Regions from separate parts of the Vreelandella sp. 21 genome, predicted to be linked through region 3. Evidence: predicted binding sites of a transcription regulator. Region 3 holds the regulator's gene; each other region holds the start of a gene.
The links. The regulator FNR, encoded in region 3, switches genes on or off when oxygen is low (the NO sensors DNR and NnrR bind a similar motif). The targets are predictions, from matches to a motif close to TTGATNTANATCAA.

Region 1 (10,617 bases), 1.9 Mb from region 3:
GAGCTGGAAGTGCCAGGGCCTCATAGCCGTTTAGAGGGTTACCGACGGGCGCTGGATGAAGCCGGGCTCGCTGAGCAACTAATTAGCCTGCCACATCGATTCAGCTCAGACTCACTGACCAGTTATCGTTATTTAAATCGCGCGTTGGCGCAGATCACAACTGGGCAAGCGCTGCCGTTTGATGCGCTAGTCTGCGCCACCGACGAGCTGGCGCTAGGGTGTATCGCTGCGCTGGAAGACCGAGAAATAGACGTGCCTGGCCAAGTCGCAGTGACCGGTTTTGATGACCTGCCAGCGCTTGCCTCTGGGTTAACAACCATTCGTCAAGATATTGCAGCGATTGCGGCAATGAGCGTGGAGCTGCTGGGCGAAGCGCTAGCAAGCAAAGCGCCCCGGCATGTATCGCTGCCGGTGACGCTCGTCATGCGGGAAACAGCCTGAACACTTAACGCGGCGGCAGTTGCTCGGGGCCGAAGGCATCGGGAAGCAGCGTTTCCATGGTATAGGTTTTTAGCACGTCGCCCTGGTGTGAAAGCACCATAATTTGCGTTTCTGGGGTGGCGAATTCACGAATGCGCTGACGGCAGTCGCCACAGGGTGTACACAGGTGCTCGCCTGGTCCCATCACGTACACCTTGGCAAGCTCACGCTGGCCAGCGGTGATCATGGCGGAAATCGCCGAGGCTTCCGCACACAGCCCTTTGTAGTGCGCCACTTCCACGTTAGCGCCTGCAAACTGCTGGCCATCCGGGCACTCCATTACCGCGGCGACTGGGTGGTTGGAGTAGGGCGCATAAGCGTTGCCCAAGGTGGTCAGCAGCGTGTCAACCAGTGCCTGATCCGCTTGGCTCATGGCGTTATCCTCATCAATGGCTATTAGGCCTTGGCAGCGTCGTCACGCAATACGGTGTCTAGCGCAATCGTCATCATGTCGTTGAAGGTGGTCTGACGGTCGGCGCTGGAGAGCGACTCGCCTTTCAGGATATGGTCGGACACCGTGCAGATGGTTAGTGCGCGAGCACCAAACTCTGCTGCAACGCCGTAAAGGCCTGCCGCTTCCATTTCCACACCCACGATGCCGTAGCGCTTGAGCAGTTCGGCCATGTCGGTCTGCGGGTTGTAGAACAGATCCGCTGAGAAGATATTGCCGACTTTTACCGGCACATTCTGCGCCTTGGCGGCAGCAACAGCGTGGCTTGTTAGCTCAAAGTCAGCGATGGCCGAGAAGTCATGGTCATTAAAGCGCATGCGGTTCACTTTGGAATCTGTGCAGGCACCCATGCCAATAACCACGTCACGTACATTGACGTCGTCGCGTACTGCGCCGCAGGAACCCACACGAATAATCGACTTAACGCCGTAGTCGGTAATCAGCTCTTTGGCATAAATCGACACCGACGGAATGCCCATGCCGTGGCCCATGACCGAAATTTCGCGGCCCTGGTAAGTGCCGGTGTAGCCGAACATGCTGCGTACATCGTTGACCTGGCGAACATTTTCCAGGTAGGTATCGGCGATGTACTTGGCGCGCAGCGGGTCGCCGGGCATCAGAACGGTATCCGCGAAATCGCCCATTTCAGCATTGATATGTGGTGTTGCCATAAAACGCTCCTATTGATCGTTTTTTAATCAGATTAATTCGCTCAACGCTGCGGTTCAGGCAGCGTTAGGTAAAAAGCTCTTGCCGTCTTCCATCGCTTCAACGGCGAAGAAGGCGGCTAATGTCTGGCCGATATCGGCAAAGGTGCCGCGCTCGCCTAGTGGGCCGGGGGCAAACCCTGCGCCATGCACCATCACCGGCACGTATTCGCGGGTGTGTTCGGTGCCTTCCCAGCTGGGGTCGCAACCGTGGTCGGCGGTGAGCAGCAACAGGTCATCATCGTTGAGTGCGGCAAGCAGTTCCGGCAGACGGGCATCGAAATGCTCAAGCGCGGCGGCGTAGCCCGGCACGTCACGGCGGTGGCCGTAAACCGAATCAAAATCAACAAAGTTGGTCATGATCATGGTTGGGCGGTCGCTGGTTTCTTTCGCGGTGCGGGCTACTTCGGCGAGCGTGGCTTCCATCAGGGCGTCGTGGCCGCTGGCTTTGACCTTATGGGTAATGCCGCAATGCGCGTAAATATCCGCGATCTTGCCAATCGAGACCACTTCGCCACCTGCATCGGCCAGTTTCTGCAATACGGTGGGGCTGGGTGGCTCAACGCTGTAGTCGCGGCGGTTGCCGGTGCGGGCAAAACTGGTGCTGTCATCGCCGTTAAACGGGCGGGCAATCACACGGCCAATGTTGTAGGGCTCGAGAAGCTCGCGCACGGTTTCGCACAGCGCGTAGAGGCGCTCTAGGCCAAAGTGCTCCTCGTGGGCGGCAATCTGAAACACCGAATCTGCCGAGGTATAAACGATGGGCTTGCCGGTGGCTATGTGCTCTTCACCCAGGCGGGCGATGATCTCGGTGCCCGAAGCGTGGCAGTTGCCAATCACCCCAGTGAGGCCGGCTTCTTGCACGATGGCGTCGAGCAGTTCAAGGGGGAAGCTGTTGGTTTTATCAAGAAAATAACCCCAGTCAAAACGCACCGGTACGCCAGCAATTTCCCAGTGGCCGGAGGGAGTGTCCTTGCCGCTGGAGATCTCTTTGGCGTGGGCGTACGCACCTGTTAGCTGAGCTGGCAAGTTAACGCCTTCGGCGACGCTTCCCGTTGCATCGCGGTGGGCGTGGAACAGGCCTAGCGCCGCCATGTTGGGCAGTTTTAGGGGGCCTGAGCGCTCAGCGGTATCGGCGTTACCGCGGGCGCAGGCGGCAGCGATATGGCCCAGAGTGTCAGCACCCTGGTCGCCGAATTTATCAGCATCGGGGGCGCTACCGATCCCAAACGAATCAAGGACTAATACAATCGCACGACGCATTAGGCTTCTCCTCGGAAGGTGTCTTGAAGCAGTGTGTCCGCTGCGGCAGGCTCTTCGCTAAGGGTCATGGCGGCACGCAGCTGAGCAGCGGCACGCTTGGCCGCATCTTCACTGCGGGCGTGAACGATGGCTAACGGACGCTGGCTATCGACGCGGTCGCCAATCTCGACAATATCGCTAAAACCGACGCTGTGATCGACGCTAGCGTCGTTGCGCAGGCGGCCACCGCCTAGCTCGACCACGCTCATACCGACGGCTCGGGTGTCGATGCGCTGTACGATGCCACTCTGCTCGGGGTACACCGGCTGAATGACCGGTGCGGTGGCCAAGTAGCTATCTGAGCGTTCCATAAAGTCGGCGGGACCGCCCAGCTCGCGCACCATGCGGGCGAAGACTTCGGCTGCTGCACCCGAGGTGAGCGCTTTTTTCAGCTTAGTTAGGGCTTCTTCACGGTTGTTGACCAGTTTGCCAGCGATCAGCATTTCCACCGCCAGTTCGCGGGTGACCTGCATTACGCGGCTGTCGGCACGTTCGCCGCGCAGCAGGGCTAGGGTCTCGACGATTTCGACCGCATTACCTGCGCAGGGGGCCAACGGCTGGCTCATGTCGGTGAGCAGAGCCGTGGTTGGGGTGCCGGCTTGGGTTGCCACATTGGCGATGCTTTTGGCTAGCTCGCGGGATTTTTCCGGCGTGGGCATAAAGGCGCCGCTGCCAACCTTAACGTCCATCACTAAGGCATCTAAACCAGAGGCCAGTTTTTTACCCAGAATAGAGGCGGTAATCAGTGGAATGGACTCTACGGTGGCGGTCACATCACGCACGCCGTAAATGCGTTTATCGGCGGGGGCCAGATTGCCGGTTTGGCCGATAATCGCTACACCGGTGGATTTCACCACACTGCTAAAGCGTTCCGGCGCTGGGTAGGGGTCGTAACCGGGGATCGATTCCAGCTTGTCCAGCGTGCCGCCGGTGTGGCCAAGGCCACGACCTGAAATCATCGGCACAAAGGCGCCGCAAGCGGCGACCCAGGGGCCGAGCACCAACGACACTAAATCACCAACGCCGCCGGTAGAGTGTTTATCGACAATCGGGCCGGGCAGGTTGAGGGAGTCCCACTGCATGACATGGCCAGAGTCGCGGGTCGCCGTGGTCAGGGCGACGACTTCTTCACGGCTCATGCCGTTTAAGAACACCGCCATGGTGAAGGCGCCAATCTGGGCGTCGCTGATGCGATCATCGGCAATGCCCTGTACGAAGGCTTTGATCTCTTCCGCGGGTAGCGGCTGACTATCGCGCTTGAGGCGAATCAGTTCCTGGGGCAGGAGAGCGTGATGAGAAGCGGTAGATGACATTTAGTAGCCTCCGTTAGTAGTGGCGAGCGATGCGGTTTGTGGGGCGCCGCTTAGCGTATTCAATAAATTACCCAGCAGGCTGGAGGCACCAAACCGGAAGTGCTCAGGCGTTACCCACTGCGCGCCCATAATGTTCGTAGCAAGTGCTAGATACTCGGCGGCTTCTTCAGTGGTGCGCACGCCACCGGCGGCTTTAAACCCGACATCTTCACCGCTGGCTTTAATCGCGTTAAGCATGATCTCAGCGGCTTCCAGGGTGGCGTTTGTTTCGACCTTGCCTGTCGATGTTTTAATAAAGTCAGCGCCGCCTTCAATGGCCAGTTCACTGGCACGCTTGATAAGCGCGGGATCTTTGAGTTCGCCCGATTCAATGATGACTTTTAAGCGTGCTTGACCGGCGCAGGCGGCTTTACACATTTCGACCAGCTCTAGGCCGATTGCTTCATCGCCTGCCATCAATGCGCGGTAGGGGAAGACCACATCGACTTCATCGGCACCGGAAGCGACAGCGTCGCGGGTTTCACGGGCGGCACCCATGATGTCGTCACCACCATCTGGGAAGTTGGTAACCGTGGCAATTTTAACGTGGTCATTGAGCTTGTGAGCGGTTAGTGCACGCTGCGCGGTAACTACAAATTGCGGATAAACGCATACCGCTGCTGGGTTGCCAAAGGGTGTTTTAAGTTGCTGGCAGAGCGCTTCAATCGTGCTATCGGTGTCGCTGTCGTTCAGGCTCGTTAGATCCATGAGGGTGAGTGCTTGACGGGCAGCTTGGGTAAGTTGGGCTTGAGTGTGCTGAGAGGAGGCAGTCGCAGTCATGGAATTCTCGCAAATTAATAAAAGACAAAACGGGCCCTGCGTGAAAACAGCAGCGCCCGTTGCAAAGTGTCGTGCTTGCTGCGTTAAGCCGTGGCGCTACTCAACGCAATAAAGAAGCCTGCAATTGAGGCCGACATTAGGTTAGAGAGTGTACCGGCCAATACGGCCTTCACGCCAAAACGGGCAATCTCTTTGCGGCGTGTAGGGGCAATGCTGCCTAAGCCGCCCAACAAAATGGCAATGGATGACAGGTTGGCAAAGCCACATAGCGCAAAGGAAAGAATCGCCATGGTGTGCGGAGTCATCATTTGACCCGTGGCGGCCACCACCTGTTCCCCATCAATGTAGGGAGCCAAGTTGATAAAGGCGACAAACTCATTCACCACCAGTTTTTGACCGATAAACGAACCCGCCAGGGTGGCTTCTTCCCAAGGGACGCCAAGCAAGAAGGCAAGCGGCGCAAACAGCCAGCCAAGAATCAGTTCAAGGCTGAGTGATTCAAAGCCAAACCAACCGCCAACGCCGCCTAGAATACCGTTAATCAGGGCAATAAGCGCAATAAACGCGAGCAGCATGGCACCGACGTTGGCGGCAAGTTTCATGCCTGACGTAGCGCCCGCCGCGGCTGCATCCAAGACGTTGGCGGGTTTGTCTTCCTGCTCTTTAAGCTCTTCTTCTACTTTAGAAACGCTGTCGCTATCGGTCGCGTCTTGAGTTTCAGGCATGATGAGTTTGGCGAACAGGAGGCCGCCAGGTGCCGCCATAAACGAAGCGGCGACCAAGTATTCCATGGGAATACCCAAGGCGGCGTAGCCCGCCAGTACCGAACCAGCCACCGATGCCAGGCCACCGCACATCACTGCAAATAGCTGCGAAGGCGTCATGCGGGCGATAAATGGACGTACCACCAGCGGCGCTTCGGTTTGGCCAACAAAGATATTTGCCGTGGCAGAAAGCGATTCGGTGCGAGAAGTGCCGAGTGCTTTTTGCAGCGCGCCGCCTAAAATCCGAATGACCCACTGCATAATGCCTATGTAATAAAGCACTGCAATGAGTGATGAGAAAAAGATAATCACTGGCAGTACTTTTATGGCAAAAACAAAGCCGACGTTATCGACATCGGCTAAGCCGCCAAACAGAAAGCCGATGCCGTCATTGGCGTAGACCAATATTTGGCTAACGCCGGACGAAATGGCTTGCAGGACTGCTTGGCCAAAGGGCACATAAAGGACAAATGCACCAATACCCGCCTGGATGGCAAACGCGCCAAGCACGGTGCGCAGCCGAATTGATTTACGGTCGTAAGAGAAGATAAGTGCGATGGTTACCAGCGTAACCATGCCTACCAAGCTCATGATGAGAGTCATGTGGGTACCTTCCGAGCGTGTGAGGTGGAGCGATTACAGTAAGTTTAATTTTACTGAGTAAATCATCGCATTTTGGTAAGCGTTCGGGGTACCCAGCTTATTGTCTGAGTAGCGATACTGCACGCCAGTGGTAATTAGCTCAGAAGGATGCCACCACAAGCTAAGCGCGCCGTTGGTGCCTACGCTCCCCGCTTTATCACCTACGTAGTTTTGTTCCAGGTACTCATCGTCACGGCCAAAGGTTTGTTCATGCCAGTTGGTGACACTGAAGTTCTGGTTGAGTGCTGAGAAGTCATAACCTGCTACCCAACCCGCCATAAAGCCGTTCATGCCAGTGTAGCCGTCGCTCTGTACACGTGCTGCGCCAATAAACGGTTTGAACCATAGGCCGTTGTCGAACGTCGTGCGGTAGCCAAGGCCGAGAATTTGATCCTGCTCGCGAGCGTTGAAACCATAATCGCGGAAGTCGTACAGGTGCGCGTAGATCGATAGCGGGCTGTCGCCTAAATAAATATGCGAGGTGATTTTGCCTGCGGTACGAAAGTTGTCTTTACCACCGCTTGATTTGTCAAACTGATCGTTGGTTGGGTTCTCGAAATCGAAGAAACCGTAGAATTCGCCCCAGCTGTAACCTACGCCGCCTTCGATTTCGACAAACGTGAAGTCGCTTTTTGCTGCGTTACTAGCGGTACGCGCTTCAGTACCGTTAGACCAATCCAAGTAGTTCACCGAAACGTTGGCAAACGACCAAAGGGGCGTCGTTGGTGACGCGGGGGGGTCGTTGGCTAACGCAGGCGTAACCAGCGCAGAGCTAGCCAATAAAACGCCAGCGCCAAGCGTGACGAAAGAAGAGCGAGAAGGGTTTTGAGCAGTCATGGAAGCCTCAACAGGGTTGTTATGAGTCGTGTGGGCTGGCGTTGATGTTAAAATTATAACATTGAGTGTTATTTTTTTAACGTTGATTTGCAAGTATTACCCCATCAACGCTCTGTATATGTGATATGACTCTCAAATAGTCGAAGAGCAGCGTCTGACAGTGGAAATATAATGAGGGCTGGCTCAGCATAGGCTTTGGATACCCACTAACCGCTGATAACAAATAACGCCTGAACTTGGGATTAAAGGAGAGGTTTGCCATGAATGACCGAAGCGCTCAGCGTTTGGCAATGTTGCAAGAAGCGCTTGCCAGCGGGGGGACATTGCATTTGCGCGATGCTGCTGAGCTGTGCGGTGTTTCTGAAATGACGATCCGTCGGGACGTTACTACGCAGCCTTCGGTGATTAGCTTGTTGGGCGGTCGGTTGGTCATGGCAAACTATCCTGGTGTAACGCCGGTTTATGACTTGACTGAGCAACAGGCGAGCCATTATCAGATTAAGCACCGCCTCTGTCAGCGAGTTGCCAGCTTTATCGAAGACGGCGATACGCTATTCATTGACTGCGGTTCAACACTGATTCCTTTACTTAGTCAGTTAAGCCATTTCCGCGAGCTCACTGTGGTGACGTATGCCCTTAACGTGGCTAACTCAGTGGCCGCGTTGCCTAATGTGCGGTTAGTGCTGCTAGGGGGGCTGTTTTATGCCTCGTCACAATCGTTTGGTAGTGATGGTATGCGTGCTGCGATTGAGCGTTTAGGCATTAATAAAGCACTGATCTCTGCCGCAGGAGTGGACTGCGAACGTGGGGTTAGTTGTTTCCATTTTCATGAGGTGGCGCCAAAACAGGCTGCCATTGCGACGGCTATGCAGCGCCTGTTGATTGTTGATGCCAGCAAATTTGGTCTAGTGCGCCCAGCCTATTTTGCCGCGTTATCCGATTTCGATATTGTCGTGACCGACGATGAGCATGCACCGAAAGTACAAGATTGCCTTCCTCATGCATCACCCAGTGTGACAGTCGCTTAACATATTTTTGAGCATTCAGGGTGCGGCAAAGCGCCTCTTTCTGATTGATCCAGATCAATAGAAAATACTTTAGTCTTAGTTTATGCGCGCTTGGCGTGTGCTGGCTATGACTCGCTGCCAATCCCTTCGGTAGCGCATATTTTTCCCGGAGCAACGCATACGTACCTCACTGTTCTGGGAAAAGTATGGGGTGTTAGTTAGCGAGCTATTTAGCTGGCTATTCAGCTGGTCAAATAGCGCGCTGTTTTGGACAACTCTCTGACGAGATCACACCATGCAACGACATACCCTCTGGCGCAGGCGAGGCACATTCGTGCTCGTCATGTTGTGCCTGTTGTTAACGGGCTGCAGTTCTGCATTGTTGGATCCCAAAGGGCAGATTGGCGTTGAGCAACGCTCGCTAATACTGACCTCATTTGGGCTGATGCTAATTGTAGTTATTCCGGTGATAGTGATGACGCTGCTGTTTGGTTGGCGTTATCGGCGCAGCAATCGCAATGTTGCTAAATACCTACCCGACTGGGCGCACTCTAATGCGATTGAAGTCGCGGTATGGACAGTGCCCTGTTTAATCATCGCTGTCTTAGCGTTTCTTACCTGGAAAACCTCTCATAGTTTAGATCCCCATAAGCCCATCGAAAGCGATACCGCTGCAATGGAAATTCAAGTGGTAGCGCTGGACTGGAAATGGCTGTTCATCTACCCCGAGCAAGGCATTGCCAGTGTCAACGAGCTTGCCTTTCCTGTGGATACGCCGGTGCGTTTTCGAGTCAGCTCTGGCTCGGTGATGAATGCGTTCTTTATTCCGCGCTTAGGCAGCCAAATTTATGCCATGGCCGGTATGGATAACGATGTTCATCTAATTGCAGACGACGTCGGCGTTTATCCAGGCCGTTCCACTAATTACAGCGGTGCGGGCTTCTCAGGAATGACTTTCGATGCTCACGTTACCACCCCTGAAGACTTTGAGACGTGGGTTGAAAACGTGCGGGCTGCCAATGAAACCCTGTCCTATCCCGAACGCTATAGCGATTTAGCCAAACCGAGTGAATACCACCCGGTCGAGTACTTCTCTGAGGTGTCTCCGGCGCTTTATACGTCGATTCTGACCAGCTTTCATACCGGTGGCAGCGGGCACGGTGGTCATGGCGACCATGCTAATCACATCGAAGACGTCAGTGATACTGACGATAGCCACGGCGAGTCTGGCGAGCTAGAAAGCGCAGGCGCTACCCATCATCAGGCCGCGTTTGGCCACGTTACCAATCAGCATGCTAGTGAGGATCACGCGATGAGCGGCCATCCCACAAGCGTTGAAGCGGGGGGTTAAGCATGTTTGGAAAACTGACGTTAGAGTCGATTCCGTATCACGAACCGATCATCATGATCGTTGCCGCCATAATGGCGATTGGCGGTGCTGCGCTTATCGGCGCATTAACTTATTACCGAAAGTGGGGCTGGCTGTGGAGCGAGTGGTTTACCTCCGTTGACCACAAAAAGCTCGGTATTATGTATTTTGTGGTTGCCTTGGTGATGCTGCTACGCGGCTTTGCCGATGCCATTATGATGCGTACCCAGTTGGCTATGGCTGCTGGCGGGGCCGCGGGTTACCTCCCTCCTGAACACTATGATCAGATCTTTACCGCCCATGGCGTGATTATGATCTTTTTCGTTGCGATGCCCATGGTCATCGGCTTGATGAATCTGGTGGTGCCGCTGCAAATTGGCGCCCGCGACGTTGCTTTTCCTTTCCTGAATAACCTGAGTTTTTGGCTGTTCGCGGTGTCCGCGATTCTGGTTAATATTTCACTAGTAGTAGGAGAGTTCGCCAAAACGGGTTGGCTCGCTTATGCGCCGCTTTCGGGGATAGAGTTTAGCCCTGGTGTGGGGGTCGATTATTGGATATGGGCGTTACAAATATCCGGCATAGGTACGACGCTCACCGGGATTAATTTCTTTGTCACGATCCTGAAAATGCGCACCAAAGGCATGACCATGTTCCGCATGCCTATTTTTACCTGGACATCGCTTTGTGCCAACGTCCTGATTATTGCCTCTTTCCCGATTCTTACCGCGACTATCGCGCTGTTAACCCTAGACCGCTACTTCGGCATGCACTTCTTCACCAATGATTTTGGCGGCAATATGATGATGTACGTCAACCTCATCTGGGCCTGGGGCCATCCGGAAGTGTACATCCTGATCCTGCCAGCCTTTGGCGTGTTCTCTGAAGTGATCGCGACCTTCGCCCGCAAGCGTTTGTTTGGTTACACC
Region 2 (10,617 bases), 1.7 Mb from region 3:
CGATGCGTTTTGCGCTTTTGTAAGTTATACAATTCGCGTATTAACTTACGGCAACCTTGCATACACTCTTCCACTACCGGCTCAATGGGATCGGGCAGGGGGTGAGTGAATAGCGTTGAAAGGGCTTGCATCAGTACGCGCTCTTGTTCCAACAGCTCATTGATTAATACCTGGCTATCGTTGCCCACAAAGCTTTTTAAACGGCTCCATAGCCATAAAAAGTCGTCACGCTCAACGTCAGCATCTCGAGGCAGCATTTTTAAGTGCGCACGGGCCAGTTCCTGAAGTTTACGCATCTGATTTAACCGCTCAGTATAGTGCGGTTTCAGTGCATCACGCAGCGTGGGTCTCAGGCGTTCAATATTATCCTGGAAATAATCAATGCTATCGGCCAGCGCTTCCAGCACGCTGTCCATCGCCACTTGGCGATTGTCGAGAAACATGAGCGTCTACCTCCTTCGGTGACGCAGATTGTGGGGGTGGCAGCGCTAATTTGCCACCCCTAATGCGGATTATTTTTGCATTAAGCCTTAGCCTTTAGGCTTGGGTGGCGCTTTACGCACTGGCATGGCATTTTTTTCGATGTGTTCGATGATCATGCTGGCGATATCTTTACCTGTTGCATTCTCAATACCTTGTAGTCCAGGTGATGAGTTGACCTCCATAATCACCGGTCCATGGTTAGAGCGCAGTAAGTCGACACCTGCAACGCGCAGTCCCATGGCTTTTGCCGCTCGAATGGCCGTTGAGCGCTCTTCGGGGGTAATGCGGATGACGCTGGCGGTGCCCCCACGATGCAGGTTTGAACGGAACTCGCCTTCGGCTGCCTGGCGCTTCATCGAAGCAACCACTTTATCGCCAATCACCAGACAGCGAATATCGGCGCCGCGCGCCTCTTTAATGTACTCCTGAACCATGATGTTGGTTTTCATGCCCATAAACGCTTGAATAACCGACTCAGCTGCTTGGTTTGTTTCAGCAAGTACAACGCCGATACCTTGCGTTCCTTCCAGCAGCTTGATGACCAGCGGAGCACCCTTGACCATGGTAATAAGGTCAGGAATGTCATCAGGAGAGTGGGCGAAACCCGTGATGGGCAAGCCCAGCCCCTTCCTTGAGAGAAGCTGTAGCGAGCGTAACTTATCCCGTGAACGAGTGATGGCAACAGAGTCGTTTATTACGTAGGTGCCCATCATTTCAAATTGACGCAGTACGGCGCAGCCATAAAAGGTAACCGATGCCCCTATACGAGGAATGACGGCATCAAAGGGCTCGATTTCGGCGCCTTTATAATGAATCGACGGATGGTGGGAGGCGATGCTCATATAGCAGCGCAGCGTGTCTACCACGCGAGCGGTGTGCCCACGCTGCTCGGCGGCCTCAATAAGGCGGCGAGTAGAATATAGATTGCGATTGCGCGAAAGCAGGGCAATATGCATGCAGGGCTCCGGGGCCAAAAAGTATGGCTAATAAGTTAGTTTAAGGCTCGCCGTGCAAAAATGCAGCCCCAGGGGCTATAAGCAAGCGTCGCATAGCGCGGCGCCCAAGCAGCATGGGATGGCGCATATTGCTACGGTCAGTCAGGGTTAGTTCAACCGGAAAATTTAGTTCACCCAATTGCATCGGGGTGCGAATAACATAACGCCACTCGCTGTGCCCATTAGAACTGGTAACGCGCCGCCTGTCGTGCAGGTGGAGCTGGTAGCGGTGGGCAGGCGTTTGCGGGCCGCCACTATGGGTAATAAAACTTACCCACAGCTGCCCATCCTCATCTTCATGAGTGTCAATCTCTTCGGCATGCAAAGCAGAGGTGCGCGCGCCAGTATCGGCTTTGCAGCAAAGGTGAAGCCCTAATTCAGGTAACGTCACCATTTCACGGCGGCCGATGACTGCTTTGGCCTGATAGGGTAATTCCTTCACGGCATACTCCTGGCAAATGAAGGTTTGTCATCAAGAAATGAGTCGATCTAGCGTCTCATAAATAAATAGCTAGCTTCTAGCTTGGTTAATCAACGCACTTAGCCTTAGCTGAATCGCGGAATCAGGCGGCGCGTCGCGTAGTGTCAGCATAACCAATAGGCGAAGTCTGGGAATCAGTGCAAGGTCACGTACGACTGCATTAAAGTTAGTGCGTTTGTCTTCTGCTAAACGCTGTAAAAGCAGTGGTAAACGTTCAGCGTCTTCTAACAATAACCACCCGCGGCCAGCAATGGCTGCGATAATATCTGGGCCGCAAGCAACAGGGTCATTTAACAGGCTTGAGTACCATTGGCCGACATCTGCTGATGGAGTGCAGCCCACGGCGCGCACGCAGGCGCACAGGGTTTCTACGTCACCATCAATGGCTGCTTGCTCTCCACGCGCCCGTAATGCACTTACCAGCGGCTCTGCAAGAGGCCTATGCTCCAGGCAATAGCACAGCGAGTGAGCGACACTAGTGGGCAACTGGGGAAGGCGCAGCGCTAGCGCTTCTGATGTGGGTAAGTCGAGGCGTACCACATAATCAGCGATGCCTTGTAATCCCAGTGCTTGCCAGTCAATAGTCTGCTGGCCACTAAGATAGGCCTCGACAGGCTCTAAGTGTTGGCTAGCGGCAAGCTCTAATGCATAAGTGGCCTGAGCATTAAGCATTGCTTGAAAAGTAATATCAGGCGAAAAAGCGAGCGGATTATCCTTCATTAGGTGATCCACGTCAGCAGTTTCTGCCTGGCCTAGCGGTTTATTTTCTAGCTGCGCCGCATTTCTCCCAAGGGTTTCGAGCAAGCGATTAATAAAACCGTCTCGTTGGGCGGGGGAGAGCTTGCCTTGTTCGTCTAGCGGCAGCGCCAAAAACCAGATGGCTGGTTCAGGCATGTCACCCATGCGAAATACTACGCCAAGGCGTGCCTGCTGTTGCCAGGGTTCCGGCCAGGCTATCTCGCCATTTTCGAATGCACGCAGTGTTTCTCGTGGGCAGTCCGTTACTCGTCGTCCCATATGATAGAGGGAAACGTCCGCGCCGCTACGTGTAAAAAACTCATCAAGTGTCTGGATTGGTTGCATGACATCCTTCCGCATTTCAAGCCTGCACTCTACCTTGCTGATGTGTCACTGTCAGCCGCAAACGCTGATTAATCCGTGCTTTATTATCAAAATGGTTAAAAATTGCACAACGTGGCGTAACCCGCATGAGAGTAACAGTAGCGACATCTTTCCATAGTTTATCCACAGCCTCTTGCAGGTTTTCTGTGAATCTGTGAATAAGACACAAACTCTGTCAGACGGTTGGCAACTTACCCACAGTGCTGGGATAATAGAGCTTTACTGATTCAAATGGAAAAGGTGCTTATGAGCGTCCATCAACAGCTTCAAACCGCGCTTCTTGAGCTTGAAGCCACTATGAAGGCCGCTAACTTATGGCGTATGACAACGCCTGATATTTCAGCATTTAATAGCCAGCAACCCTTCTGTATCGACACGATGTCGCTGCCTCAGTGGATTCGATTTGTCTTTATCGCTCGATTAAATGCACTGATTGATGCCCAGGCCACCATGCCTGCCAAGTGCGATGTAGCGCCGGCAGTGGCTGCTTACCTAATGCAGGAAAAAGTTCGTGCCAGTGACCAGCTACTGGTTGTTCGAGCCGTTGAAAAGATAGATCGGCTAGTTACCGAAAGCTAGGTCGCGCTAATACGAGGAGCTGAAGCCTAGTGTGATGAGGGTGTCAGCAAAGACAATGCCCAGCACCGCAAGCATCGGGACTGGGCATTTTTCATGCGATTATACGGCTAGCACAGCCGTAGCGGTGTTAGAACCGATAGCTTAAGCCTGCCATAACCACTAAGGGATCAATCTCTACCGTGCCTGCAGCGGCACCGTTAATGGTCGCGTCAGTATCGATGTCGATATACCACGCTGCTGCGTTAAGTGCCCAGTTCTCATCGATAAGTAAATCGATACCCACTTGAGCTGCGGCCCCCCAGGAGTCGTCCAGCTCCAGTTCGCCAATGGCTAGCTCTTCATCAGAGAAAAAGGTGTAGTTAATACCTGCGCCGACATAAGGCTGTACGCGCGCATCAGTGCCACCTAGTGGGTAGTACTGGAGCGTTAGAGTTGGCGGAAGGTGTTTGGTAGAGGCAAGGTTATCACCGTTCAGGGCAATATCGTGCTCAAACGGCAGAGCTGCCAGTAACTCGATGCCCATTTTGTCGTGGAAGCGGTAGCCCAGGGTAAATGCGAAATCGGTTTTGTCCTGAACATCAACCGTGAACGCGCCTCCGGCTAATGAACCGTTGTCGCTTTTTGGCTCCACTTTGGCAACACCCACGCGAGTAAAGAAATCGCCAGCGCCGTAAGCTAAAACTTGGCCGCTTGCCATCAATGTGGCTGCTGCAAGTCCAGTGGTGAGCAGTGTTGAAAGAGAGTTATGGCGCATAGCGTCGCTCCTGACCATTAATGTGAGTCTTTGCAGTGAGTGGTTAACGTGAACCGTTGTTCGACATGATCGCGAACCATGTAAAGAGTGTATCGGGTAGAGGAGGGCAGGTTATTGACCTGGGGCAAAGAGTGGAGCTCCGCCGCTAAATAATGGGCTTATAAAAGAGGCCATCAGAAGTGAAAGAGGCCTTCCCGTGGCATGGGAAGGCCTCAATGATCAACTAATTGTTTAATTAAGCTGAGTGTGTAATTGACGCTCGTCTAGCGATCAATATGCTGATATTCACCCGCATCGGCAGTTATGCTACTAACCACCAAGATGGCAATAAAGGCAGCGATGAAGCCTGGGATGATCTCGTACACGCCGGGGCCACCCATAAATTCTCCGTTCCAGCCTAATGCAATCCAAATCATGACGGTAGCCGCGCCCACTACCATGCCTGCAATGGCGCCAGCTCCGTTCGTGCGAGACCACATTAGCGACAGAATGATCAGCGGGCCAAATGCTGCGCCAAAGCCAGCCCAGGCGTTACTTACTAGCCCAAGAACTTGGGAGTCTGGATTTGACGCAATCACAGCGGCCACCAGACCAACCAGTACGACACAGATTCGACCCACCTTTACGCACTCTTTATCGGTTGCTTCCTTTCTGAGGAACAGGCGATAGAAGTCTTCGGTCAATGAAGACGACGATACTAACAATTGGCTGGAAATGGTGCTCATAATCGCAGCAAGCAGTGCCGCATAGAGGAAGCCGGTGACCAGCGGGTGGAATAGCAGGTTCGCCAGAATGATGAAGATCGTTTCTGGATCCTCGATATCCATGCCGTTGCGGACTGCATAAGCCCGGCCAAACAGACCTAGAGAGACCGCGCCAATCAGGGAAATAAGCATCCAGCTCATGCCGATATTACGGGCAGTAGGCACATCTTTCAGCGTCCGGATGGCCATAAAGCGCACAATGATATGTGGTTGACCGAAATATCCCAGTCCCCAGGTAACCGCAGAGAGCCAGCCAATAAAGGTCAGCCCTGACGTCCAGGATAGCAGGGTGGGGTCGACTTCATTTAGCGTCTGTGATGCTTGGGAGAACCCGCCACCGCCTTCGCCAAATAGCACCACTGCAGGCATGATTACTAGCGCCAGCATCATGATACAGCCTTGCACGAAGTCGGTCATACTCACGGCCAGAAAGCCGCCAACAACGGTATAGACAAGTACCACACCAAGTGTAATGAGGATGCCTACAGCATAGTCGCTCATGCCGCCGATGTTAAAAATACCGGCAAACGCGCTTTCAAACAGTTTGCCCCCAGCGACTAGGCCCGATGCCGTGTAAACCGCGAAAAAGATGACGATAACGATAGCAGACACCGTGCGCAGTGAAAGCGCACGTGTCGGAAAGCGGTTTGCCAAAAAGGCTGGAATGGTAATCGCATTACCGTAGTGAACCGTCTGTTCACGCAGTCGGGGGGCGACCAGAGTCCAATTGAAGAACGCACCCACCAGAAGGCCAATGCCGATCCAGGCGGATCCCAAGCCGGAAACAAACATTGCGCCGGGCAACCCAAGCAGCAGCCAGCCGCTCATGTCCGAAGCGCCAGCCGACAGAGCTGCTACTTGTGGACTGAGGCCACGTCCCCCCAGCATGTAATCTTCTGATGAAGATGTCGCTTTGCGCATGGCATAAATGCCGATGGCGATCATGAGCGCAAAGTAGGCAAAAAGACTAATCCAAACACCGATAGCCATGAAAGTTCTCCAATTTGTCAGGACGGAGCTAGCTCCGACAGGTTAGCGCGCTTGCCGTGCAGAACCGCTAGTAGCACGCATGTTTAACTCCGCTTCTTATTCGTGTAGCAAGGCGCTACCGCTTGGTCCTCGATATTCCTTGCTAGGGAAGCGCCTGCACTGGCCGCCTCCCGGCAACACGATGTTATTGTCGTCTAAGTTTAGTTGAGAAGCATGACGTCGACAAAGCCAGCGGGCCTATTCGGCCGTTGCCAGCAAGCTGGCGTTGCCACCCGCTGCGGTCGTATCGATGCACAGATGACGTTCCACCACGTAGCGATCTGGTGAAATGGTCTGAGTCTCGAGCGGCACGATGGCACCGTCGCGCTTAGCGAGTGCTATCCGCAGTTCATGCGTCCAATTACTTTTGCCAGCCGCGGCGACGGCGGCGATCCCTTGAACCTCGCTTAGTGTATCTGCTGTGATGCTACCGTCGAGCCCAATCACGGGCGCGCCAGCGTCGACCAGCGGCTGGACGGCTTGAGCTGCGCCTGGTGCGATCACTACTGCCGTACAGCCCGCGCCAAGCGCCTGTACTGCTTGGGCAGCGGCGATATCCAGCGTTGGCCCAAGGCACAGAACAGCGCCTTTTGGATACATCGCCAAGCGGTTGCTTTCCCCTGTGGGTCCTGGAAGCGTCTGCGGTGTCATGTCGAGGGCCGCTGTCTCGTTAAGGGCCTTGCGGATCACACCGCCTTTGCCGGAGAGTGCCTTGCGGAGTACCTCGATTCGATTAGGTCGTACCGCCCAGTTCCGCGCATCTAGCCTATCTAAAGCCGATTGAAGGTCGCTGAGTGAGATGGTTTTCCCCTCAGGAGCCTTGTGGTGCTCGGCGGTGGCAGTGCGGCGGAAGCGAGTGACATAGAGCGGGCCACCGGCCTTGGGCCCGGTGCCCGAAAGGCCTTCGCCCCCGAATGGTTGGGAGCCGACAATGGCGCCGATTTGGTTACGATTAACATAAACGTTGCCGACATGGATGCGCTCGACGATTTGCTGCACACGATCATCGATGCGGGTATGCAGGCCGAAGGTCAGTCCGTAGCCTTTGCCATTGATGTCGTCGACCACGTTGTCGATGTCTCGCGCCTTGAAAGTAGCCACGTGTAGAACCGGGCCGAATATCTCGCGTTCGAGATCTGCAATGCCCCCAACCTCAATGACCGCGGGGGTGACGAAAGTGCCGGTTTCTGGTGCGGACAGTTTCTTCAACACCTTACCTGTCTTCTCGTGCGCTGCTACGTAGTCGCTTATCTCGGCTTGGGCGTCGGCGTCGATCACTGGTGAGACGTCAGTGTCAGTATTCCAAGGATCGCCGATGGTGAGCGAGTCCATGGCGCCATAAAGCATGTTGAGCAACCGGTCGCGCGCCTCTTCCTGCACATACAGCATGCGTAGCGCTGAACAACGCTGCCCAGCCGATTGGAAGGAGGAGATTAAGATATCGCGGACTGCCTGCTCGGTCAGCGCCGTAGAGTCCACAATCATCGAGTTGAGGCCGCCGGTTTCAGCAACCAGTATCGCATCGGGTCCTGCGTTCTGCGCCAGGGCTTTGTGGATAATCTGTGCCACGGGGGTCGAGCCAGTGAAGCAGACACCAGCGATACGTGGATCGCTAGTCAGCGGGCCACCCACCGTGGGCCCATCGCCAGGCAGCAGTTGAAGTGCTGCTTCTGGAAGGCCAGCCTCACGCATCAACTCGACGGCGCGGGCGGCGATCAGCGGCGTTTGCTCGGCGGGTTTGGCAAGTACCGCGTTGCCAGCCACCAAGGCTGCGGCGATCTGCCCGGTGGTGATGGCCAGTGGGAAGTTCCAAGGGCTGATGCAGACGAAGATACCGCGGGCGCTACCGGGTTCTTCCGCTTCCAGCCGCTCACCCTCATTGGCGTAGTAGCGTAGGAAATCCACCGCTTCGCGCACTTCAGCGATGCCATCAAACATCATCTTACCGGCTTCGCGGGTGGTGATCACGGTCAGCTCAGCGATATGTTCTTCATAGAGATCCGCGGTACGACGGAGCACTTCGGCACGCTCGGCCACAGGACGTGCTGACCACTCACGAAAACCTTCCTCTGCAGCGTCGAGAGCGGCCGCTACCTCCTCAGGGGTGGCCTCATGCACCTTGCCGATAATACGCGAGCTGTCGGCGGGAGAGACTGCATCGCGAGCTGGGCCTTGGGGAGCAGGATTTCCCACTAGCATGGGGCCTGCTGTCCAGGTCCTGTCAGCAAAGGTTTCCCGCGCATTAAGCAGAGGCAGGATCGAGGCGGGTTCGTTGATACGATAACCCTTGGAGTTCTTGCGATCTGGCGCAAACAGCTCGCCGGGCTGACGGATTAACGGGCTTGAGATGGCGTCGCCAAGCTGTTTAAACCCTTCAACTGGATCCCTTGATACTTCGCTCGGGGGAATCGAGCTATCCACCACCTGGTTGACGAACGAGGAGTTAGCGCCATTCTCTAGTAGGCGACGCACCAGGTAGGCCAGCAGGTCGCGGTGAGCGCCGACCGGGGCGTAGATGCGGCAGTGCGTGCCCTCAGCCTCTTTAACGATGTGGTGCAGCGATTCGCCCATGCCATGCAGGCGCTGAAATTCGTAGCTGTCCTTGTCATCGCCTGCCATGGCCACGACGGCGGCGCAGGTATGGGCATTGTGTGTGGCGAACTGTGGATAGATGCGGTCGCGCCGGTCGAGCAGCATCTGAGCGCAGGCCATGTAGCTGACATCGGTATTGACCTTGCGGGTGAAGACCGGGAAGGTTTTAACGCCCATCTCCTGGGAGAGCTTGATTTCGGAATCCCAGTAGGCGCCCTTGACCAAACGCACCATGATCTTGCGGCCGAACCGCTCGGCAAGTTCGTAAAGTGTCTCTATCACCGGCGCGGCGCGGCGCCCGTAGGCTTGTACAACGACCCCGAAGCCGTCCCATCCATTGAGGCTGGGGTCGGACATCAGTGCCTCGATCACGTCGAGTGACAGATCCAGTCGATCCTGTTCTTCTGCATCGATATTGAAACCGATATTGGCTTTGGCCGCTTGTTTTACCAGTTCCAACGCACGGGGTACGAGCTCTGCCATTACCGTGTCACGGTGGGTGTACTCATAACGCGGATGTAGGGCTGATAGTTTCACCGAGATACCAGGACTCCCACGTACATCGCCCTTGGCTTGTTTGGCGATTGCAGTGATCGCCTTGGCATAAGCCTCATGATAGCGGACGGCATCCTCATCTGTGCGAGCCGCCTCGCCAAGCATGTCGTAAGAGTAGGTGTAGCCCTGTTTCTCAAGCTCGCGGGCATTCTTCATGCCTTCTTCGATGGTCTGGCCGAGTACGAACTGGCGGCCGAGAATCTTCATCGACTGACCAACCGCCTTTCGCACTACCGGCTCGCCCATGCGGCGTACTAGGCCACGTAGCGCCCGGGTTGGGCCCTTGGGATCCTCTTCCAGTACTTTACCGGTTAGCAACAGCGCCCAGGTCGAGGCATTAACCATCGATGAGGACGATTTTCCCAGGTGCGCGCCCCAGTCGGACGGCTCGATTTTATCGTGGATCAGGTCGTCGATGGTTTCCGCATCAGGCACGCGCAGCAGGGCTTCTGCCAGGCACATCAGGCCGACGCCCTCGGTGGTTGAGAGGCCGTACTCAGCGAGGAACGCCTCCATCATCGAGGGAGACCTTTCTTTGCGCACACGCTCCACGTAGTTGGCACCGGCGGCAGCAACTTTGCGTCGGTCATCCTCTGATAGCTTGATGCGTTCGATCAGCTCATGCAGCACCGCTGCTTCATCGGCGTCATAGTTGCTGCGGATGCGTGAGCGAAGATCGCTCACGTCGCTATGCAAATTAAGATTAGCTTTGTTCATGATGGGTCTCTCCTTGCAAGCCGACACATAGCGTAGATGTATCGACTTAGATCTTTTACTTTTAATGGCTCACTAGCGATCAATACCTGAGACTTTTCGTCAGACGCTATTTGCCCCATTCACTCATCGCCTAGTGCCAGAAGCGACGCGTTGCCACCCAGTGCGGCGGTGTTGTTGGTGATCGTTTTTTCAGTCACAAAGCGTTGTAGATAATGCGGGCCACCCGCTTTGGGGCCAGTGCCAGAGAGGCCCTGTCCACCAAAGGGTTGAACACCAACCACCGCGCCGATAATGTTGCGGTTGATATACACGTTGCCCACTCGTATTTTCTGCGCTATTTCAGCGGCAAATGACTCATTGCGGCTGTGCACCCCAAAGGTTAGGCCATATCCGCGACCATTAATGTCATTGATTACGCGGTCAATGTCGCGAGACTTATAACGGACAATGTGCAGAATGGGGCCAAACTGCTCCCGGGTAAGCGAGTCAATGCTGTCGATGACAAAGGCGGTGGGCGCGACGAAGGTGCCATGTTGGGTTTGTTCT
Region 3 (10,617 bases):
AACACGATTGCACTACTACCTGGCGGGCGCTCGGAGAACGAATGACCACGACCGCCCTTAGCTGCTACCACTGCGGCAACCCGGTGCCCGAAGGGGCACCGTGGCGAATTAACATTGACGACACATCCAAACCACTATGCTGCCCAGGTTGCGAAGCCGTCGCCCACGCCATCGTTGATGGCGGGTTGGAGAGCTATTATCGCTATCGCACAGAAATGCCAGAGCGCCCTGACGAGCGCCAAGCTGCCAAAGCAGAAACCTGGTCGGTATTTGATGACCCAGGGCTGCAAGCGCAGTTTGTTCACCCAGAGGGTGACGAAGGACAAGTACGAGCCACACTAGCAATAGACGGCATCACCTGTGCAGCCTGCGCCTGGCTCATTGAACACCGTTTGAATGCACTTGATGGCGTTACTTCTAGCGCGGTCAACCTTACCCATCATCGCCTACGTGTGAGCTGGGACCCCGCCGTCATCAACCTCTCACAGCTGTTCGCTGAACTAGCGGCCATTGGCTACGATGCGCAGCCCTATGAACCTGATCAAGCCCAAACGCGCTTACAACATGAAGAACGCATGAATGTGCGACGCCTGATTGTCGCGGCTGTCGGGATGATGCAGGTCATGATGTTCTCCATTCCCATTTATGTATCGGGGCCAGGTGAGCTTAGCGAAGACTTTTACGCTCTGTTTCACTGGCTATCGTTTGCCCTAGCCACGCCCGTGGTATTTTTCTCAGCGCAGCCTTTTTTCCGTAACGCATTGCGTGATCTGAAAACCGGCGTTCTTGGCATGGATGTGCCGGTCTCGCTAGCCATTGGCGGCGCCTATTTGGCGAGCAGTTATGCAGTGCTGTTTAACGTTGGCGATGTTTATTTCGACTCGGTCGCCATGTTTACCTTCTTCTTGCTATTTGGCCGCTATGTAGAAGGTAGGGCCAGGCGGCGCAGCGGCCACAGTGGCAATGCGCTGAGCGGCGTTTTGCCGGTGTCCGCTATTCGCCTTGAAGCTGATGGCAGTGAACGCATTCTGCCTGCCAGTGAACTTAAAGAAGGCGACCGCGTGCTCATCAAGCCCGGTCATGGCGTTCCCGCTGACGGCATTATCGAAGACGGCGAATCCAGCCTTGATGAGTCGATGCTGACCGGTGAGTATTTGCCAGTGACTCGACGGGTAGGCGAAAGCGTGGTGGGTGGCAGCCAAAACATGGAAAACCCGCTCACCATAAAGGTAACCCATGCTGGCAATAGCGCCAGAGTGGCCGGTATTGTCGATTTAACCGATCGCGCCTTTGCAAGTCGCCCACGACTTGCCCAGATGGCGGCGCGTATGGCGCACCTGTTTGTATTACGACTGCTGATCGTTACCGCGTGTGTCACCGTAGCATGGTGGTTTATTGATCCATCTCGCGTGCTATGGGTACTACTCTCGGTATTAGTAGTCACTTGCCCTTGTGCACTGGCGCTGGCCACCCCCACTGCGCTGACAGCAGGGCATGGCCAATTGCGCCAGCGAGGCGTACTAATTACACGTGCTGACGCGATCGAATCACTCTCCAACGTCACCCGCGTGATCTTTGATAAGACCGGTACGCTGACCCGCGGCGAAATGCAGCTGACCCAAACGCATCCTATTGACCAACAGCATCTCGCCCACAGCGATACGACGCTCAGTGAAGAGCATGCCCAAGCCATCGCGGCGGCGCTAGAGGCACACTCTGAACACCCCATTGCCAGAGCTTTTCGCCCATTTAGAGATGCCACTCTGCAGGCACGCAACATCAAAAGTGTGACTGGGAGCGGGCTAGAAGGCACTTTAAACGGCGCAACATGGCGATTAGGCAAACCTGATTTTGCGACGACAACCACACTGCCTCCACCAGGCACAGGCCAGTGGCTTTTACTCAGTGAAAACAGCGCACCACGTGCCTGGTTCAAGCTACACGATGGCATTCGTGAAGATGCGGCTCAAACCGTTGCCGCACTTCAAGCCCGTGGATTGGAAGTAGAACTACTTTCTGGTGACACGCAAGAAGCGGTAGAGAGCTTGGCAGAACAGCTCAATATTACCACGTGGCACGCTGGCAAATCGCCTGAGGGCAAGCTGGCACGACTACGTGAGTTACAAGCCAGCGGTGAGCGTGTCGTGATGATCGGTGACGGTATCAATGATGTGCCGGTATTGGCTGGCGCTGACGTCGCCATTGCCATGAATGGCGCCACAGACCTTGCCCGAACCCGCGCCGACGCGATATTGCTCAGTCCACGCCTAATGCGTATTTTTGAGGCGATTGATATTTCCTGCGCCACACGCCGCATTATGCGCCAAAATATGCTGTGGTCGGTTTGCTACAATTTTTCGGCACTGCCTTTAGCAGCAATGGGCTTAATTCCCCCCTGGCTCGCTGCGATTGGCATGTCGCTAAGCTCCCTGATTGTGGTAGGTAACGCGCTGCGTCTCACTCGCTGGCGTACCCCGCCCGCCCCTCAGATTGCCCTATCAACACCGGTGACGGCATGACGATTTTATACTTACTGATTCCACTTTCACTCACTCTTCTGGGTCTCGCGGTGTGGGCGTTTTTCTGGGCCGTGAAGCACGACCAGTTTGACGATTTAGAAGGGCCAGCCCACCGCATCCTATTCGACGACGATGAGAATGATTTGTCTCCCGAGCAGCGTGCAGCGCGTAAAAAAAGCGGGTCCTCTTCTCAAGATAACCAAGAGCCGCCCGCATGAATCCGACGGGACTCGATTTACCGCCCCTACTAGCCGCATTTGTATTTGGCTTAATGGGCGGCGCCCATTGTATCGGCATGTGTGGCGGCATTATGAGCGCGCTGACCTTTGCCGTACCACCTAGCATGCGACACCCTGCCCGAATGGGCGGGCTGCTGATTAGCTATAACGCCGGACGCATTCTCAGCTATATGGTGGCGGGTGCTATTGTTGCTGCACTTGGCACACTTATCTCGCTTTCACCGTCTGCACGTGTTGCATTGCAGGCTTTCGCCGCATTGATGCTCATCTTAATGGCACTCTATATCGCCAACTGGTGGAAAGGACTGCTGAAAGTAGAAGCGGTGGGAAGGCACCTTTGGCGTTATATAGAGCCAGTGGGAAGACGCCTGATGCCTGTCGTCCATCTTCCTCAAGCCTTCGCCCTAGGGACACTGTGGGGCTGGCTGCCCTGTGGGCTGGTTTACTCCATGCTAGCCTGGAGCTTAGCGATTGCAGACCCACTCGATGGCGCGCTTTTAATGGGGGCTTTTGGCCTGGGTACACTCCCTGCTCTGCTGGCAACAGGACTTGCAGCACAGCAGTTAAGCCATTTAATTCGCCACCCTGCCACTCGCAGCGTCGCCGCACTGTCGATTATAAGTTTCGCCCTTTGGCAGCTATGGACGCTTATTCCTCTAACAGCGCATTAGTCAGACCCTCCTATAGTTTGATATAGCTCAACGCATTCCAAGTGACACCGACGTAGCATGCCGAGAGAACACTGAGCGACGGCGCTCAGTCACTCCTTTTGTTTACTTCTCACTTCGGAGCGCTCGCCATGCCCGTTCATGCCACTGCTGCCTTCTCACCTACCAACACTGATGTGTCTGGGGCTAATGCCTGGAATGAAACGCTGCTGCGTCGCTATGACAAAAGTGGCCCACGTTACACGTCCTACCCGACAGCTCTAGCGTTTCATGAGCAGTTTAGTGCCGATGACTTTACTCAGGCGCTAGCGCGCAGTAACGAGAGCCACCGCCCGCTATCACTGTATGTACATGTACCCTTTTGTCGAAAAATTTGCTTCTACTGCGCTTGCAATAAAATCGCAACGAAGAATACCGCCCTTGCAGAACCTTACCTTTCTCGGCTAGATCGAGAAATGGTGCTCACTGCCCGCCATTTAGACACTTCACGCCCGGTGCAACAGTTACACTGGGGTGGTGGTACGCCCACATTTCTAACCTTGGCACAGATGGGGGACCTAATTGACCGCCTAGATGCCCGTTTTGGTTTATCTAGCTCAGCCGATCGCGATTACGCTATTGAAATAGATCCTCGTGAAGCAGACGTATTTACGTTGCGCCATCTACAGTCTCTCGGCTTTAATCGACTAAGCCTTGGTGTACAGGATTTAAATCCGCAGGTACAAAAAGCCATCAACCGAGTACAACCCCGGGTACTCACCGAAACGTTGATGGAAGAAGCACACCGTCTTGGTTTTCGCTCACTCAATCTTGATTTGATTTATGGACTGCCATTTCAAACCGAAAAAAGCTTTGCCGAGACGCTAAGTCAAGTCATCGAACTAAACCCGGCACGGCTGTCCGTATTTAATTATGCGCACATGCCCACCCGCTTTGCGCCACAGCGACGCATTAACGAAACGGATCTTCCCAGCGCTGATGAAAAGCTGGCTATTTTGCATACCACCATAGAAATGCTGACTAACGCAGGCTATGTGCATATTGGCATGGATCACTTTGCACGACCTGACGATAGTCTAGCGATTGCTCAGCGCAACGGCACACTGCAACGAAACTTTCAGGGCTACTCTAGCCATGCACAGTGCGATTTAGTTGGCTTAGGCGTATCCGCTATATCACGGGTTGACGACGTTTACGCACAAAACCCGACCCAGCTTAACCAATATGAAGCAGCCTTAGATCAAGGTAAGCTGGCAACCGTTAAAGGATTAAGGTTAAATAAGGACGACCTAATACGAAGAGACGTGATTGAACGGCTAATGTGCGACATGCATATTGATCTAGCGGCAGTTGGAAAGCGTTGGCACATCGATGCTAGTGACTATTTTTCCACCGCAATTGAGCAATTGAAGACAGCTGAGCAAGACGGCTTAATCACTCGCCATCAGCAAGTTATTAGCGCCACCCCCACTGGGCGGCTGCTGATTCGTCATTTAGCGATGGCCTTTGATGCTCGCCTAACTGACCAATCTACTCAGCGCTACTCTAAGATTGTATAAGCTTCTTGAGACGTCTTGCCTCTGGGCCTATGATGGCTAACGAGAAAGGGAGAATGATATGCCACACCCCGCCAGCCAACGACGCTCACTGCTGCAAGAGGCGCGCTGCCAGACCTGTAGCCTAAGCTCGCTGTGTCTACCGCTCGCCTTAGAGCTTGAGGACATGAGCCAGTTTGATGCCATCATTCGCCGCCGCGCACCGCTCAAAAAAGGCGAGCCCCTGTTTCGCCAGGGTGATCACTTCACCAGTGTGTATGCCGTCCGCTCAGGCAGCCTGAAACAGGTGACCAGCGAAGGGAACGGCAATGATCAGCTGACAAATTTCTACCTTCCCAGCGAACTAGTAGGATTGGACGGAATTGATGAAGAGCACTACCCCGGTAGCGTCATTGCACTGGAAACCACTACGGTGTGTGAAATCCCATTTGACCGTTTGGACCTGCTTTCCGAAGAACTGCCCGAACTACGTGGCCAGCTTTATCGGAGCATGAGCAAAGAATTGCGAGATGACCGGCGCATGATGCGCTTGCTATCCCGCAAGACGGCCGATCAACGACTAGCAAGCTTTTTAGTCACCCTTTCAGACCGTTTTCGCCGCCGTGGATACTCGCCTTATAGCTTCAGACTCTCCATGTCCCGCGCCGACATCGGCAATTACTTAGGCTTGGCGGTAGAAACGGTCAGCCGTATTCTTAGCCGCTTTCAACAGCAAGAGGTGGTGGCTGTTTCAGGGCGCGAGGTTAATATTTTAAATATGCGGCGCCTCATCACGCTAGCTGAAGAGGAAGAACAGTCGGCTAGTCCACGCTAAGCGCCTGAATACGCCCTTCCATCAACGCCGCTTGTTTGGCTTCAAGGCCAGCAAAGTCAAATAAACGGCGGTCTGCTAGCTGGGAAGGCGCTACATTGGTCACTGCTTTAAACATGCTTTCTAGACGTCCTGGGTGTTTTTTATCCCACTCAGCCAACATATCTTTGACGACTTGACGCTGGAGATTGGGCTGAGAGCCACATAAGTTGCAGGGAATAATCGGGAATTCCATTAGTCGAGAAAACTCTGCAATATCAGCCTCTTTGCAGTAGGCAAGAGGGCGAATGACAATATTCTTGCCATCGTCAGATAAAAGCTTGGGAGGCATTGCTTTCAAAGTGCCACCAAAGAACATGTTAAGAAATAACGTTTCTAAAATATCTTCACGATGATGCCCTAGGGCAATTTTCGTTGCCCCAATTTCCTCGGCAAACCCATAGAGAGAGCCACGTCTTAGTCGTGAGCAGAGCGCGCAGGTCGTTTTTCCTTCTGGGGTTTTCTCTTTCACCACCGAGTAGGTGTCACGCTCTAGAATGTGGTATTCAACCCCCACTTTATCTAGGTACTGGGGCAGCACATGCTCCGGGAAGCCTGGCTGTTTTTGATCCATATTGACGGCGACCAGAGAGAAGTTAACCGGCGCGTTGCGCTGCAGGTTAAGCAGTATCTCCAGCATCGTATAGCTATCTTTGCCGCCAGACAGGCACACCATCACCTTGTCACCTTCACCAATCATTTGATAATCAATGATGGCGTTGCCAACCTCTCGCCGTAAGCGCTTTTGTAGCTTATTAAATTCACGCTTTTGTTTAGCGGCGTGATGCTCGGATGGTGTCTGTGCGCTATTAACAGCAGGACTGTCAACAGAAACAGTATCAGGCGCTGCGGGGTCAAAATAGTCAGGTTGTAGCATGGTGTAGGCACTGCCGATGGTAGAAGAAGCAGCGGGCATTCTAACAAGACTCACCACGTCCACCCAAGATAAACCCGTGGATTCATCCCATGAGGGTAGTAACGACTACCCCTGCTGGGCGATCTCGCGCTGCAAACGCAGATATAAAAGCGCGCTTGCGGTTGCATCCCCAAGCACTCCCATCCATTGAAGAGCGGGGATTTGCCAACGAGCGAGCGCTTCGGTTAGGCGGCCACTTGTCCCACACTGTGGATGTAAGCGACGCAGTTGGCGATAGTGTAGCTTTCCAACATCGACCTGGGCATTGGGCAAACCAAATCCCAACCCTGCTTTAAACAAAAGATTTAGGTGTTCCACCGAGCGCCCTAACTCCCAGCCAATTAGCGGCCGATTACCGATGAATTCAGCCAGCGCCCCAAGATGCTCAGCGTTCGGCGCCAGCACCGTATCCGTCGCATACAGCTGATGATGTCGCCGCAGCGCAGGGGCGTTGTTGTTCTGCTCTTCTGCCAGGGTAGCCACCCAGGCTCGGCTGGTCTGTACTCTCCCTGGGCTTAAGACAACAGCAGCGACGCTGACCACCGGCGCTTGGCCTGGGCTAACCTGGCAGGCAAGCGCCACCATTTCTTCCCCCATGTAGGGCTGAAACAGCCATGCGTAGGGGGAATCTGCCCAACGTCGACGGTCGCTTTCGCGCTGCATTAATGTACGCAGCGAGCCACTGAGCAGTGACATATGCCGGTCTAACAAGCGCATTCCGCTCACGAATACTCCAAATGATAACGATGGGAGAGCCGCTGCTTAAAATCTTTTACGATATGCAGCGCCTCACGCAACAGGTCACGCTCAAGGGACGAGAGTTCTTGCACCACAACACGGTTACCACGCTGCTGAGTCGACGCTTCTGCTGTCTGCAACTGCTGCTTTAAACGTAGTTCGGTAAACAGCGCCAGCGCCTCGCCCAGGTCGTCAGCAAAACGGCGATCAAGACGACCATCTTCTGCTAAAGCGTCCAGGCGATCTAAGGTGGAAGTGGCATTAATGCGTCGCTCGAGGGCCATTGTGCGCACCCCATGAACAATAGGAAAAATACCGCCTTTTTTAATATCGATCCCATGCTGAGGCTTTTTTAAGGAGCCAAATAGCGTTAGCGGTGTTGAGAAACGCAGCGCAGCACGCGCAAAGTAAGACAGCAATAGCTCATCCCGTGAGCAGCGTTCAAACAGCTCTGCACGCACGCTGTCTAGCAATTGCGGATTACCAGCCACACCATGGGCATCCAGCAAAATCGCCAGCTTCATTAGGCTGTCGCCATCTCTTGCACTCACCCATTTAGCAATGTTGTTTTTCCATTGCGACACAGTGCCAACCCATTCAGGATTAGACACCATGATATTACCTGGGCATGGTGGGTAGCCGAGCTGAATCAGCGTTTGGGTAAGCACATTCATGTCTTCGGCAAGCGAAGGCCATTGGTTGTCATCGGCTAAAATCAGGCCATTATCTTGATCTGTTTTAAGAATTTGTTCACCGCGCCCTTCGCTCCCCATCACCATTAGGCAACTTTGGGAGTGATACTGCTCAGGAATAACAAATGACCACGCTTTATTGATAATTCGGCCATTCAACGCGGCCAGTAGGTCCATGGCAAAACGTAGCTTGACCCCTTGCGCCATAAGCGCATTCACCAATTCTGGCGTGCGTTGACTGGCAGCCGCCAATGCTTCTAAGCTATTCGCCTGTTCTACCTGCAGACTAACGACATAGCTACGGCTCGAAAAATAGCTAAGGACATCCGTTAGCTCCACCACCCCTTTCAGGGCGCCCTGTTCCATAACCACTACCCGCGTTACTTTATGCCGCGTCATCAGCACGAGCGCTTCAAATAAGTATTGATGGGGGGTAACGGTCACCAACGAGAAATGGGCCACATCCTCAACGGGCGCTGTATGTTCATAGTTATTCAGCACGACACCATTGAGCAAATCGGTTTTAGTGACAATGCCAAACTCGCCCTGGGTTTTGACGAGCAAACTATCTGCATGGCTATCGTTGAGCTGACGCACCGCGCTGGCAATATCTGTCGATGCATCCATGATAAGAGGTTCACGCATACATTCGCTGACTTTAGCCAACATAAAACCGGCCATGGTCACGCCACCTTCGGCACGCTTTTCAGTCATTAATCGCGCTTTGTGAGATAGCGACTGCTTGAAGAAATTTTCGAAGTCAGGATGATGACGGCATAGTTTTATAAATAGCGCCTTCGGCATCACATAGCACAAGCACTCTTGTTCAGCCTGGAAGCGATAGCGGCTTTTACCGTTCAGAATACTAATGGCACCAAACAGGTCACCAGCTGTGTAGTGCCCAATCCGTGCACTAGACGCTGGCAGGGTAGGATCCAGCTCAGCAACTTCGCCCTTGTGAATCAAAAATACCGATTCACCCGCTTGCCCCATCTCGATAATAATTTCATCACGATCAAAATAGGCGATGTCCATACCACGACGAACGTGGTCACGCCCTTCATCATCAATTAATGTGAAGGGCAATTGGGAAAGATCAACGTCAATCATGAGTGACCCCAGTTAATCGCGATGAAGAACACAATGGCTTAAGGTTTGATTGCTTTTTAACCAGCGCCTTTATTATACCTTTTGCTATACCGCTAACGTCGCAAAGACGTTTGTTTAGCGACCAAAGTAGCGACACGAACTAGCAAACTTGACCACTTAATATACCACCTATTAAAAGTAGCAAACATTGCTTTTAAGCGATCCATAGACCATCGTCCTATCACTCAGACATGAAAGCCAAAAAAACTTCAAAAACAAGTATTTATTTTCAAAAATAAACATCACAATACGTACTGAAAGCTCATTGATACCAAAGTCTGGGATTTATTTTTTGCAATTATTGCCCACTATTAACAACGGGCTATACAGGATGTTCACGTGGCACTTGTTAAACACTTATCAAGGCACTGAAGAAAACCTTGCCAAACCATTAACCAGCAGAGCAACTTAACCAACAAGGTGATATGCGTCTAATCGCACTAAATCATCGCAGACAACTAAAAGAGCGGTTTTCTATGAAGGATTGCCCTAATGGATCACACGCTATCCTGAGTTAACTTTCCAACCCTAAAAATCACAACTGGAGAGCACCACAATGGCAGATGACAAATCCAATGCTGCTGAATACTGGAAAGCCAACGTCCGCTTAATCTTTGGATGCTTGGCCGTTTGGGCGTTCGTTTCTTATGGATGTGCCATTCTCTTTCGTCCGCTGCTAGCGGGCATTCCCGTTGGTGGGACTGACTTGGGCTTTTGGTTCGCTCAACAGGGCTCCATCCTCACCTTCATCGTACTGATCTTCTTCTATGCCTGGAGAATGAACAAACTCGATGCAAAATTCGGCCTTGGGGAGTAAGCCAGTATGAGCCAGTTTGCCATTAACCTATTGTTTGTCGGCGCGTCGTTTGCGCTCTATATCGGGATTGCGATATGGGCACGAGCCGGGTCGACCAAAGACTTCTACGTTGCCGGTGGCGGCGTTCACCCTATCACCAACGGTATGGCGACTGCCGCTGACTGGATGTCAGCTGCATCGTTTATTTCAATGGCCGGTCTGCTAGCGTCTGGCGGATACGCTAACTCCACCTTCTTGATGGGCTGGACAGGTGGTTACGTTATCCTGGCAATGCTGCTAGCGCCTTACCTGCGTAAGTTTGGCAAGTTTACAGTGCCCGACTTTATTGGTGACCGTTTCTACAGCAACACTGCGCGCTTCGTCGCGATTGTGTGTTTAATCGTTGCCTCTGTTACTTACGTTATCGGTCAAATGACCGGTGCTGGCGTTGCTTTCTCGCGCTTCTTGGAAGTGAGCAACACCTGGGGTATCTG

Region 1: the regulator FNR is predicted to act here: its motif matches at 8,388-8,401, upstream of cyoA (ubiquinol oxidase subunit II).
Region 2: the regulator FNR is predicted to act here: its motif matches at 4,529-4,542, upstream of ACN06F_RS06450 (OmpW/AlkL family protein).

What each region holds. Positions count from the first base shown of each region.
Region 1 covers NZ_CP194673.1:960,069-970,685, forward strand. The annotation lists gene ACN06F_RS04405 (LacI family DNA-binding transcriptional regulator) at 1-441, shown strand, start outside; gene cdd (cytidine deaminase) at 446-853, opposite strand; gene deoD (purine-nucleoside phosphorylase) at 877-1,602, opposite strand; gene ACN06F_RS04420 (phosphopentomutase) at 1,657-2,901, opposite strand; gene deoA (thymidine phosphorylase) at 2,901-4,253, opposite strand; gene deoC (deoxyribose-phosphate aldolase) at 4,254-5,072, opposite strand; gene ACN06F_RS04435 (NupC/NupG family nucleoside CNT transporter) at 5,156-6,439, opposite strand; gene ACN06F_RS04440 (outer membrane protein OmpK) at 6,473-7,315, opposite strand; gene ACN06F_RS04445 (DeoR/GlpR family DNA-binding transcription regulator) at 7,576-8,343, shown strand; gene cyoA (ubiquinol oxidase subunit II) at 8,618-9,673, shown strand; gene cyoB (cytochrome o ubiquinol oxidase subunit I) at 9,676-10,617, shown strand, end outside.
Region 2 covers NZ_CP194673.1:1,384,127-1,394,743, forward strand. The annotation lists gene ACN06F_RS06425 (hypothetical protein) at 1-443, opposite strand, end outside; gene rimK (30S ribosomal protein S6--L-glutamate ligase) at 531-1,439, opposite strand; gene ACN06F_RS06435 (ATP-dependent zinc protease family protein) at 1,480-1,920, opposite strand; gene ACN06F_RS06440 (DUF3549 family protein) at 1,990-3,042, opposite strand; gene ACN06F_RS06445 (YqcC family protein) at 3,328-3,660, shown strand; gene ACN06F_RS06450 (OmpW/AlkL family protein) at 3,788-4,414, opposite strand; gene putP (sodium/proline symporter PutP) at 4,678-6,168, opposite strand; gene putA (bifunctional proline dehydrogenase/L-glutamate gamma-semialdehyde dehydrogenase PutA) at 6,406-10,071, opposite strand; gene putA (bifunctional proline dehydrogenase/L-glutamate gamma-semialdehyde dehydrogenase PutA) at 10,191-10,617, opposite strand, start outside.
Region 3 covers NZ_CP194673.1:3,121,519-3,132,135, forward strand. The annotation lists gene ACN06F_RS14390 (FixH family protein) at 1-45, shown strand, start outside; gene ACN06F_RS14395 (heavy metal translocating P-type ATPase) at 42-2,519, shown strand; gene ccoS (cbb3-type cytochrome oxidase assembly protein CcoS) at 2,516-2,737, shown strand; gene ACN06F_RS14405 (sulfite exporter TauE/SafE family protein) at 2,734-3,429, shown strand; gene hemN (oxygen-independent coproporphyrinogen III oxidase) at 3,558-4,985, shown strand; gene fnr (fumarate/nitrate reduction transcriptional regulator Fnr) at 5,044-5,796, shown strand; gene ttcA (tRNA 2-thiocytidine(32) synthetase TtcA) at 5,783-6,748, opposite strand; gene ACN06F_RS14425 (DNA polymerase III subunit epsilon) at 6,815-7,465, opposite strand; gene ACN06F_RS14430 (putative nucleotidyltransferase substrate binding domain-containing protein) at 7,471-9,288, opposite strand; gene ACN06F_RS14435 (DUF4212 domain-containing protein) at 9,884-10,144, shown strand; gene ACN06F_RS14440 (sodium:solute symporter family protein) at 10,151-10,617, shown strand, end outside.